One region of the Ponticoccus litoralis genome, then DNA from elsewhere that is predicted to be linked to it. Evidence: riboswitches for the same ligand, from Rfam matches in the RefSeq annotation. Region 1 holds a riboswitch; the other holds the start of a gene.
What was found. Region 1 has a riboswitch for cobalamin ahead of ABFB10_RS06915 (DUF1636 family protein). Riboswitches for the same ligand answer to the same signal wherever they lie in the genome.
Positions count from the first base shown of each region.

Region 2: another riboswitch for cobalamin. It lies ahead of nrdH (glutaredoxin-like protein NrdH); the one in region 1 lies ahead of ABFB10_RS06915 (DUF1636 family protein).

Region 1 is NZ_JBDNCH010000002.1:1,193,574-1,198,451, reverse strand. Features, by position in the region: gene ABFB10_RS06925 (FAD-dependent oxidoreductase) at 1-407, shown strand, start outside; gene cobO (cob(I)yrinic acid a,c-diamide adenosyltransferase) at 792-1,415, opposite strand; cobalamin riboswitch at 1,449-1,653, shown strand; gene ABFB10_RS06915 (DUF1636 family protein) at 1,734-2,129, shown strand; gene cobW (cobalamin biosynthesis protein CobW) at 2,126-3,178, shown strand; partial or broken gene cobN (cobaltochelatase subunit CobN) at 3,211-4,878, shown strand, end outside.
Region 2 is NZ_JBDNCH010000004.1:137,138-142,015, forward strand. Features, by position in the region: gene nrdF (class 1b ribonucleoside-diphosphate reductase subunit beta) at 1-24, opposite strand, end outside; gene nrdE (class 1b ribonucleoside-diphosphate reductase subunit alpha) at 36-2,168, opposite strand; gene nrdI (class Ib ribonucleoside-diphosphate reductase assembly flavoprotein NrdI) at 2,150-2,566, opposite strand; gene nrdH (glutaredoxin-like protein NrdH) at 2,583-2,804, opposite strand; cobalamin riboswitch at 2,899-3,092, opposite strand; cobalamin riboswitch at 3,480-3,671, shown strand; gene ABFB10_RS21310 (hypothetical protein) at 3,655-3,780, shown strand; gene ABFB10_RS21315 (ABC transporter substrate-binding protein) at 3,876-4,829, shown strand; gene ABFB10_RS21320 (FecCD family ABC transporter permease) at 4,838-4,878, shown strand, end outside.

The DNA.
Region 1 (4,878 bases):
TCGCGCCCGACATCATGGCGATGAACCTCGTGCCCTACATGCGCGCGTTGCAGGACAAGGACGTGACCTTCACCGTGACCCGCCGCCTCAAGGACGTGACCCGCGACGGCAACCGGCTGAAGGCCGTGATCGGCACCGATTACAGCGCCCTGAAGACCGAAAAGACCTACGATCAGGTGGTGGTGAACTACGGCACCCTGCCGATGGACGAGCTGTATTTCGAGCTGAAGCCGCTGTCCTCGAACGGCGGCGCGGTGGATTACGACGCGCTGATCGACGGCCAGCCGCAGGAGCTGACGCGCAACCCGGACGGGGGTTTCGCGCTCTACCGCATCGGTGACGCGGTGAGCGCCCGCAACACCCACGCGGCGATCTACGATGCGCTGAGGCTGATGAAGGACATCTGACCGCCGCGCATCCCGGGCCCTTCACCGCATCCCGGCATGGGGCCGGGGGCGCGGCGGGCGGCGGGACTGCCTCCAGCGTCCAGCCGCCGCCGGACGGGGCGACGCAAGCGCAGCGCCGCCGGACGGGAAGACGCGCAGGGGAGGCAACGCAGGGGCAGGGCCGTCGGGAGAGATGACGGGCGGACGGGGCTGTCGGCAGAGACAACGCTCCGGCATGGCCATCGGATCGTTTGGGCAGCGCCGCCGGGAGAGCCGACCCGGGAGCAAGGTCGCCGGATCGCGCGGCACGGTCGCTGCGCGCCTTGGTGCGAAACGATCCAAGGGGGCGACGACCCGCTTGGCCTTGCCCGGCCCGCGAAACGCCGCACTAGGAACGGTGGGAGCCTAGAACTCCACCCCCTTCTGCGCCTTGATCCCGTCGCGGAAGGGGTGCTTGACCAGCGTCATCTCGGTCACCAGGTCGGCGGCTTCGATCAGCTCGGGCTTGGCGTTGCGGCCGGTCAGGCAGACATGGGTCATCTCGGGCTTCTGGTGCAGCAGGAAATCGACCACCTCGTCGATGTCGAGGTAATCGTAGCGCAGCGCGATGTTGATCTCGTCCAGCAGCACGAAGCGGATCTCGGGGTCGAGGATCTGTTCCTTCGCGATCTTCCACCCGGCCTGAGCGGCGGCGATGTCGCGGGCCTTGTCCTGGGTTTCCCAAGTAAAGCCCTCGCCCGAGACGAAGAACCGACATTCCTCGGCAAAGCGTTCGCGGATCATCTCGGCCTCGCCGGTGATCCAGTTGCCCTTGATGAACTGCACCACCGCGCAGGGCATGCCATGGGCGATGCAGCGCATCACCATGCCGAATCCCGAGGAGGACTTGCCCTTGCCCGGCCCGGTGTGGACCATGATCAGCCCCTTCTCGCCGGTCTTGCCTGCCATCATCCGATCGCGCGCCGCCTTGATCTTCTTCATCTTCTCGGCGTGGCGGGCCTGCTCTTCGGGGGTGACCGTGTCGGACATGGCGCTTCTCCTTGACAACTCGGGGCGAATGGGCGCATCTCGCACCCTGCTGGTGCCTGTGTAAACAGGTGAAAAGGGAATGTGCAGCCCCGTGCGGGGTCAGGCGCAGCCGCCCCCGCGACCGTGAACCGGAAAGGGCCCCATCGCCACTGGCATCGCGCCGGGAAGGTCGGGGACCGCTGGGCCGCAAGGCCCGAGATCCGCAAGCCGGGAGACCTGCCAGCGAGAAGAGCTTTTGAGACCGGACGGGGTGTGCCGGTGTCGGGATTGGTCCCTGTCGAAGGGCCGCGCCCGTCATCCCCCCGGACAGGAGAGACGATGACCGCGCCCACTGCCCCGACCGAACTGCTTGTCTGCGTGAAATGCCGCAAGGGCATGGACGTCCCCGCCGACGACCGCCGCCCCGGACAGCGTCTGTACGACGAGATCACCGCGCGGGACGCGCCCGAAGGCGTGCGCGTCACCGCCGTCGAGTGCCTGCAGAACTGCGATCTCGGCTGCACCGTCGCGCTGCGGGGCGGCGACCGCTGGACCTATGTGTTCGGCAATGTCGACGAGGCGTCGCATTCCGACATGCTGCTGGAAGGCGCGTCGCTTTATCACCAGACGGCGGACGGGCTGATCCCGTGGCGCCAGCGTCCCGAGCACTTCAAGCGCAACTGCATCGCGCGCATCCCACCCCTGACCCCGCAAACGCAGGAGCCTGCCGAATGACCGATCTTTCGAAACTGCCCGTCACCGTGATCACGGGCTTCCTCGGCTCCGGCAAGACGACGCTGGTCCGCCACCTGATGCAGAACCCGGGCGGCAAGCGCCTCGCGGTCGTCGTCAACGAATTCGGCGATGTCGGCGTGGATGGCGAGATCCTGAAGGGCTGCGCCATCCCCGACTGCCCCGCCGAGAACATCATGGAACTGGCCAACGGCTGCATCTGCTGCACCGTGGCCGACGATTTCATCCCCACCATCGAGGCGCTGATGGCGCTGGAGCCGCGCCCCGATCACATCCTGATCGAGACCTCGGGCCTCGCCCTGCCCAAGCCGCTGCTGAAGGCCTTCGACTGGCCCGATATCCGCTCGAAGATCACCGTCGACGGCGTGATCGCGCTGGCCGATGCCGAGGCCGTGGCCTCGGGCCGCTTCGCCCCCGACGTGGCGCGGGTGGACGCGCAGCGGCTGGCCGACGACAGCCTCGATCACGAAACACCGCTGTCGGAGGTCTTCGAGGACCAGATCAGCTGCGCCGACATCATCCTGCTGACCAAGCCCGACCTTGCCGGTCCCGAGGGTGTGGCCGGGGCCAAGGCGATCATCGCCGCCGAGGCGCCGCGCGTGCTGCCGGTGGTCGAGGTTGCCGAGGGTGTGGTCGACCCGCGCGTCATCCTCGGGCTGGAGGCCGCCGCCGAGGACGACATGGACGCGCGCCCCTCGCATCATGACGGCCACGACGACCACGAGCATGACGATTTCGAGTCGATCGTGGTGGAGCTGCCGGAACTCGACAGCCCCGAGCAGCTGGTCACCGCCATCGAGCGGCTGGCGAACGAGCTGAACATCCTGCGGGTCAAGGGCTATGCCAGCGTCAAGGGCAAGCCGATGCGCCTTCTGGTACAGGCGGTGGGCGCGCGGGTGCGCCACCAGTACGACCGCCCGTGGAAGCCCGGTGAGGCGCGGGTCTCGAAGGTGGTGGTCATCGCCGAACATGACGACGTGAAGCCCGAGGCGATCCGCGCGATCCTTGGCGCGGCGCCGGTCGCCGCCTGATGTAGGGCGGGCCTTGGGCCCGCCGCACGCCCATGCATGTCATCTTTCGCGAAAGCCACGGGCTGGACGAGGCCGACACCCCTCGGGACCTTGCGCAGGACCCGGGCGATCTGGTGGTGCTGTCCTTCTCGGACTCGGACCTTGGGGCCTTTGCGGCGGGCTGGCATCGCGGCGGCGGCGCGAAGCGGATGCCCGCGCTGCGGCTGGCGAACCTTGCGGCGCTGAAGCACCCGCTGTCGGTCGACACCTATGTCGAGCAGACCTTGGCGGGGGCGAAGGGTGTGCTGATCCGGCTGATCGGCGGCGTGCCCTACTGGGCCTATGGGTTGCAACAGGTCGAGGCGCTGTGCCGCGAGAAGGGCATCGCGCTGGCGGTGCTGCCCGCCGACGGGCGGGTGGATGCGCGGCTGGACGCGGTCTCGACCCTGCCGGTCTCCACGCTGCGCCGGTTGCAGCATCTCTGCGACAGCGGCGGCGCGGTGGCGGCGCAGGCGGCGCTGGCGCAGATGGCGCTGGCCTCGGGGCTTTATGCCGGACCGGTGCGAGGCGCCAAGGGCCTGCCGCAGGTCGGCGCATGGACGCCCGAGGAGGGCGTCTGCTGTCCGGCGGTGGCCTTCGGGGCGATTGCCGGAGGGGCTGTCTGCCCCCCGCTCGGACAGGCCGAGCCCCCCGACGGTATTTTGACCAAGAAGAAACCCGGGGCGGTGGTGGTCTTCTACCGGTCTTACCTCGGTGGCGGCGGACCTGGAGCCGGTCGAGGCGGTGATGGAGGGCCTGCGGGCGCGGGGCTTCGAGGTGGCGGCGCTCTTCGTGCCCTCGCTGAAGGCGCCGGAGGCCACGGGCTGGCTGCGGCGGCAGGTGGCGGCGCTGGCGCCGGAGGTGATCGTGAACCTGACCGCCTTTTCCGGGCGTTCGGGCGGCGGGGCCTCGCCGCTGGACGCTGGCGGCGTGCCGGTGTTCCAGTGCGGCGCTGGCGACCTCGGACCGCGAGGCCCGGGACGCGGCGGAGCGCGGCTTGTCCCCGGCGGATCTGGCCATGCACGTGGTGCTGCCCGAGGTGGACGGGCGGATCTTCGGCGGCGTCCTGTCCTTCAAGGAAGCGGGCGAGCGCGACCCGGACCTGCAGTTCTCGCGTGTTGTGCACAGGGTGCATGCGGGCCGTGTCGCGGCCTTCTGTGACCGGGTGGCGGGGTGGCGGCGGCTGGCCGCTGTCCCGGCCGACGCGCGGCGGGTGGCGCTGGTTCTGTCGACCTACCCGGGGCGCGACTGGCAGATGGCCCATGCGGTGGGTCTGGATGCCGTGGCCTCGGCCCGGGCAATGCTGGAGGATCTGCGGGCCGCGGGCCATGCGGTCGAAACCGGGCTGGACGAGGCAACATTGGCCGCGGCCCGGCTGGTCTGGCCCTGGGCGGATTACGCGGCGGCGCTGGACACGCTGCCCGAGACGCTGCGCGCGGATCTGCAGGCCGCATGGGGCGCGCCCGAGGCCGATACCGCCGCGACGCCCGAGGGGATCACCCTGCCGGTGCTGCGGCTGGGCACTGCGCTGGTCGCGCTGCAGCCCGAGCGCGGCGAGGCCGCGAGCCGGGACGACGATTACCACGACCTGTCGCGCGTGCCGCGCCACGGCTACGTCGCCTTCTACCTCTGGCTTCAGCGGCATGCGGATGCGCTGGTGCATATCGGCGCACATGGCACGC
Region 2 (4,878 bases), on a different contig from region 1:
GCGGGTGTGGGTCATGTCTTTCATCGTCTCGTTCCTCAAAGCGTGCAGGACACGCAGCCCTCGACTTCGGTGCCTTCCAGCGCGGCCTGGCGCAGGCGGATGTAGTAGATTGTCTTGATGCCCTTCTTCCAGGCGTAGATCTGCGCGCGGTTGATATCGCGGGTGCTGGCCTCGGCGGGGAAGAACAGGGTCAGCGACAGGCCCTGGTCGACGTGTTCCGTCGCCGCGGCATAGGTGTCGATGATCGCCTCGGGGCCGATGTCGTAGGCGTCGCGGTAATACTCGAGGTTCTCGGCGTTCATGTAGGGCGCCGGATAGTAGACGCGGTCGATCTTGCCCTCCTTGCGGATCTCGATCTTCGCGGTGATCGGATGGATCGAGGAGGTCGCATAGTTGATGTAGCTGATCGAGCCGGTGGGCGGCACCGCCTGCAGGTTGCGATTGTACAGCCCGTGCGTCATCACGTCCTTCTTGAGCGCGACCCAGTCCTTCTTGCCCGGCAGCTCGATGCCGAACCGCTTGAACAGCGCCTTCACGGATGGCTGCTCGGGGCGCCAGCTGCGGTCGGTATACTTGTCGAAATAACTGCCGTCGGCATAGGCCGAGGTCTCGAACCCCTTGAAGCTGCGGCCCTTTTTCTGCGCCAGCCGGCAAGAGGCGGTCAACGCGTGGAACAGGATGGCGGCGAAATAGGCGCTGGTGAATTCCACGCCTTCGGGGCTGCCGTACTGGATATGCTCGCGCGCAAGGAAGCCGTGCAGGTTCATCTGCCCAAGCCCGATGGCGTGGCTTTCGTCGTTGCCCTTGCGGATCGAGGGCACCGAGTCGATGGCCGACATCTCGGACACCGCGTTCAGCGCCCGGATCGCGGTGCCGACAGAGGCGCCCAGATCGCCGCCATCCATGGCCCGCGCGATGTTCATGGACCCGAGGTTGCAGGAGATGTCGGTGCCCATGTGCGCATAGCTGAGGTCGTCGTTGAACTCCGACGGCTCGTTCACCTGAAGGATCTCGGAGCAGAGGTTCGACATGGTGATCCGGCCCGCGATCGGGTTCGCGCGGTTCACCGTGTCCTCGAACATGATGTAGGGATAGCCGCTTTCGAACTGGATTTCGGCCAGCGTCTGGAAGAAGGCGCGCGCGTTGATCTTCTTCTTGCGGATCTTCGGGTTGTCGACCATCTCGGCGTATTTTTCGGTCACCGAGATTTCCGAGAAGGCACAGCCGTAGACCCGTTCGACGTCGTGCGGCGAAAAGAGATACATGTCCTCGTTGCGCTTCGCCAGCTCGAAGGTCACGTCGGGGATCACCACGCCAAGCGACAGCGTCTTGATGCGGATCTTCTCGTCGGCGTTCTCGCGCTTGGTGTCGAGGAAGCGCAGGATGTCCGGGTGATGCGCGTGCAGATAGACCGCGCCCGCACCCTGCCGGGCGCCCAGCTGGTTGGCGTAGCTGAAGCTGTCCTCCAGCAGTTTCATCACCGGGATGACGCCCGAGGACTGGTTCTCGATCCCCTTGATGGGCGCGCCGTACTCGCGGATGTTGGTCAGCATCAGGGCCACGCCACCGCCGCGCTTGGACAGTTGCAGGGCCGAGTTGATGCCGCGCCCGATGCTTTCCATGTTGTCTTCCAGCCGCAGCAGGAAGCAGGACACGAATTCGCCCCGCGCGGTCTTGCCGGCGTTCAGGAAGGTCGGCGTCGCGGGCTGGAACCGGCCCGAGAGGATTTCCTCCATCAGCTGCATGGCCAGCGTCTCATCGCCCTGCGCCAGCGCCAGCGCGTTCATCACGACGCGGTCTTCGTAGCGTTCGAGGAACCGCTGCCCGTCGCGGGTCTTCAGCGTGTAGGAGGTGTAATACTTGAACGCGCCAAGGAAGGTCGGAAAGCGGAACTTCTTGGCAAAGGCGGCCTCCCAGATCCTGCGCAGGAAGTCCCGGGGATACTGTTCCAGAACCTGCGCCTCATAGTAACCCTCGTCGACGAGGTAGCCCAGCTTCTCTTCCAGCGAATGGAAGAAGACCGTGTTCTGGTTCACATGTTGCAGGAAGTACTGCCGCGCCGCCATGCGGTCGGCTTCGAACTGGATGTTGCCCTCTGCGTCGTAGAGGTTCAGCATCGCGTTCAGCGCGTGGTAATCAAGGCCTTGGGTCAGGCTGGCGTCAAGCATCGGGTTCCCCAGAAGGTTTGCAGCCCGTCACGAACACGGGCGATGTCGGCGTCGGTCCCCGCGAGTTCGAACCGGTAGAGCACGGGCACGTTGCATTTTCGGGCGATGACCTGTCCGGCCATCGCGAATGTCTCTCCGAAGTTCCGGTTGCCGCTGGCGATCACGCCGCGCAGCAGGGTCCGGTTCGCTTCGATGTTCAGAAACCGGATCACCGGCTTGGCCACCGCGCCGCGCCCCGCCCCGTCCGCGTAGGTCGGACAGATCAGCACGAAGGGCGCGGTCATCAGCGGCGGCGCGGCATCGCCGCGCAGGGGCAGCCGGGTGGCGGGAAGGCCGAGCCGCTCCACGAACCGGGCCGTGTTGCCCGAGCCGCTGGAAAAATAGGCGAGGCCCCCCATGACCGACCGCCCGGCGTCAGGACAGGCGGCTGATCATGTCGGGACGGAACCCGGCCCAGTGCTCGTCGCCCGCGACGACAACCGGCGCCTGCCGGTATCCAAGCCCGGTGACCAGTTCCATGGCCGCGGCGTCCTCGGTCAGGTCGACGAGGCGGAAATCGATGCCGCGCGCGGTCAGGGCGCGGGTGGTTGCGGTGCATTGCACGCAGGCGGGCTTGGAATAGACGGTGATACTCATGCGGTTGTCCCTTTGCCGGTTTGCTGCCTGTGGGCGAAGCGGACACGGGGACAGGGCCAAACGACCTATCCGCGCGCCCGGGCCCTCCGCCGCGGTCGTCGTTCATGCTCTGGCAGGTCTCCTGACTTGCGGCTCAAACGTTTCCTGTCCGCCTTCCCGGTGCCGTCCGACACCAGTGGAATGGACAGAAACTCGCCGTTTACAGTTGCGGGGGCAGTGCCGGACCCTCACCGGCTTCCCTCTTAGCCGACGAGTCACCCCGCCGGAACCAAAGCAACTGCATATTGCGATCCGGGGCAGGGGGGTGTCAATATATTGAAGGTCGTTTTCCGGGGATAAGTCGACGTCCGGTATCGGCAGGGGCTTTTCGGGTCCGTTATCCTGCCTGTCGCCCGGGCGGGAAGCGGCGGGCCGACCACCGGAGGATGCCCCGTCGCGAAGGCCGGGCTGTGGCGCGCCGGGCCCGGCTTTCCGCGCCCGCTGGTCCTGCGGCGAACAGCGCGCATCCACAAGGCCCCCGCCGCCGCGCGCCGGGCATCGGCCAGCATGCTCCGCGGACGGGCTGTCGGGGGTCCATCAGTTCCAGCGCCACCGAATATCCCGATGCGCCAATGCGTTACCCCCTCACGGCCGGGGACCCGCTGCCTTTGCTGTTGCCGCGGAGCGCGATCTCTGTATCTTCCGGCCTGCCACGGTTCCGCAACGGCGGATGAAAAGGGAACGCAGGACGGGGAGACCCGGGCTGCGGCTGCCCTCGCAACTGTAGGCGGCGAGTTCGCGATCGTGCCACTGGCCCCCGGGCCGGGAAGGGATCATCGAACGTCCGAGCCGCGAGCCGAGGAGACCTGCCATGGCAGACGCAACCGCCGACGAGGGGCTCGGCAGGGTGGCAGCCATGGCCATGGGGCCGGACGCCGAAGGGCGCCGGGTCCGGCGCCGTGATGCACCCCAAGAGCACCTCGGGAAACAAAACTGATCGAGGTGATCGCATGTTGTTCAAATCCACCCTCTTCGCCGCGGCTGTCGCGCTGGCGACCTCGGTGCCCCTTTGGGCCGAAACCATCACCGACGATGTCGGTACGCTCGGTCGAGGTCGATCTTCCGATCCAGCGCGCGGTGATCTTCAACCGCTACTCGGTGGAATTCGCCCGCGCCATCGGCGCCATCGACCAGGTTGTCGGCACCGGCGCCAGCACCTATCGCGACCCGGATTACTGGCCCGAGTTCACCGAGGCCGACGTGGTCGGGCAGGGGCAGAACGAACCGAACTACGAGGCGATCATCGCCAAGAACCCCGACCTGGTGATCCTGCCGCGCAATGGCGTCTACGAAGAGGCGGCGCGCCAGCTGGAACCCTTCGGCATCCCGGTCATGGTCATCACCGCCTGGGACACGCTGAAGCATGTCGAGAACGTCGAGCTGATGGGCAAGCTTTTCGGCCGGGAAGAGCAGGCGGCGGATCTGGTGGATTACTACGTCGGCTACCAGACCCTGCTGGCCGAGCGTCTGGACGGTGTCCCGCCGGTGCCTGTCTACCTCGAGGAAAAGCGCCCGCTCGTGACCGTGACGCCGGGGTCCGGCTGGCATGACATGATCGCCGCCGGCGGGGGCGAGAATGTCTTTGGCGATATCGTCATCGAGGATCAGGCGGCCTCGCGCGGGAACGTCAACGCCTTCACCATCGACCCCGAGGAAATCGTCCAGCGCCAGCCGCAGCTGATCGTCAAGCTGGAGCCGGGTTCCTACACCACGATCCCCGAGGCGCAATACGCGACGACATGGGCCGACCTGACCGGCCGCGAGGAAATCCTGTCCTCTCCGGCGGGGCAAAGCGGCAATGTCCACGTCATCAACTACTACCTCGCGGGCGGGTCGTCCAAGATCACCGGCGCCCTGCAGATCGCCAAATGGGCGCACCCCGAGCTGTTCGCCGATATCGACCCCGAAGAGGCGATGCGCCGGTGGATCGAGGACTTCCAGGGCCTGCCCTACCAGCCCGGCATGACCTATCGGGCCGGGTTCTGAGTGGGTCCATGCGGACCTTGTCGACAGGCGGGGCGGTGCAGGCCGCCCC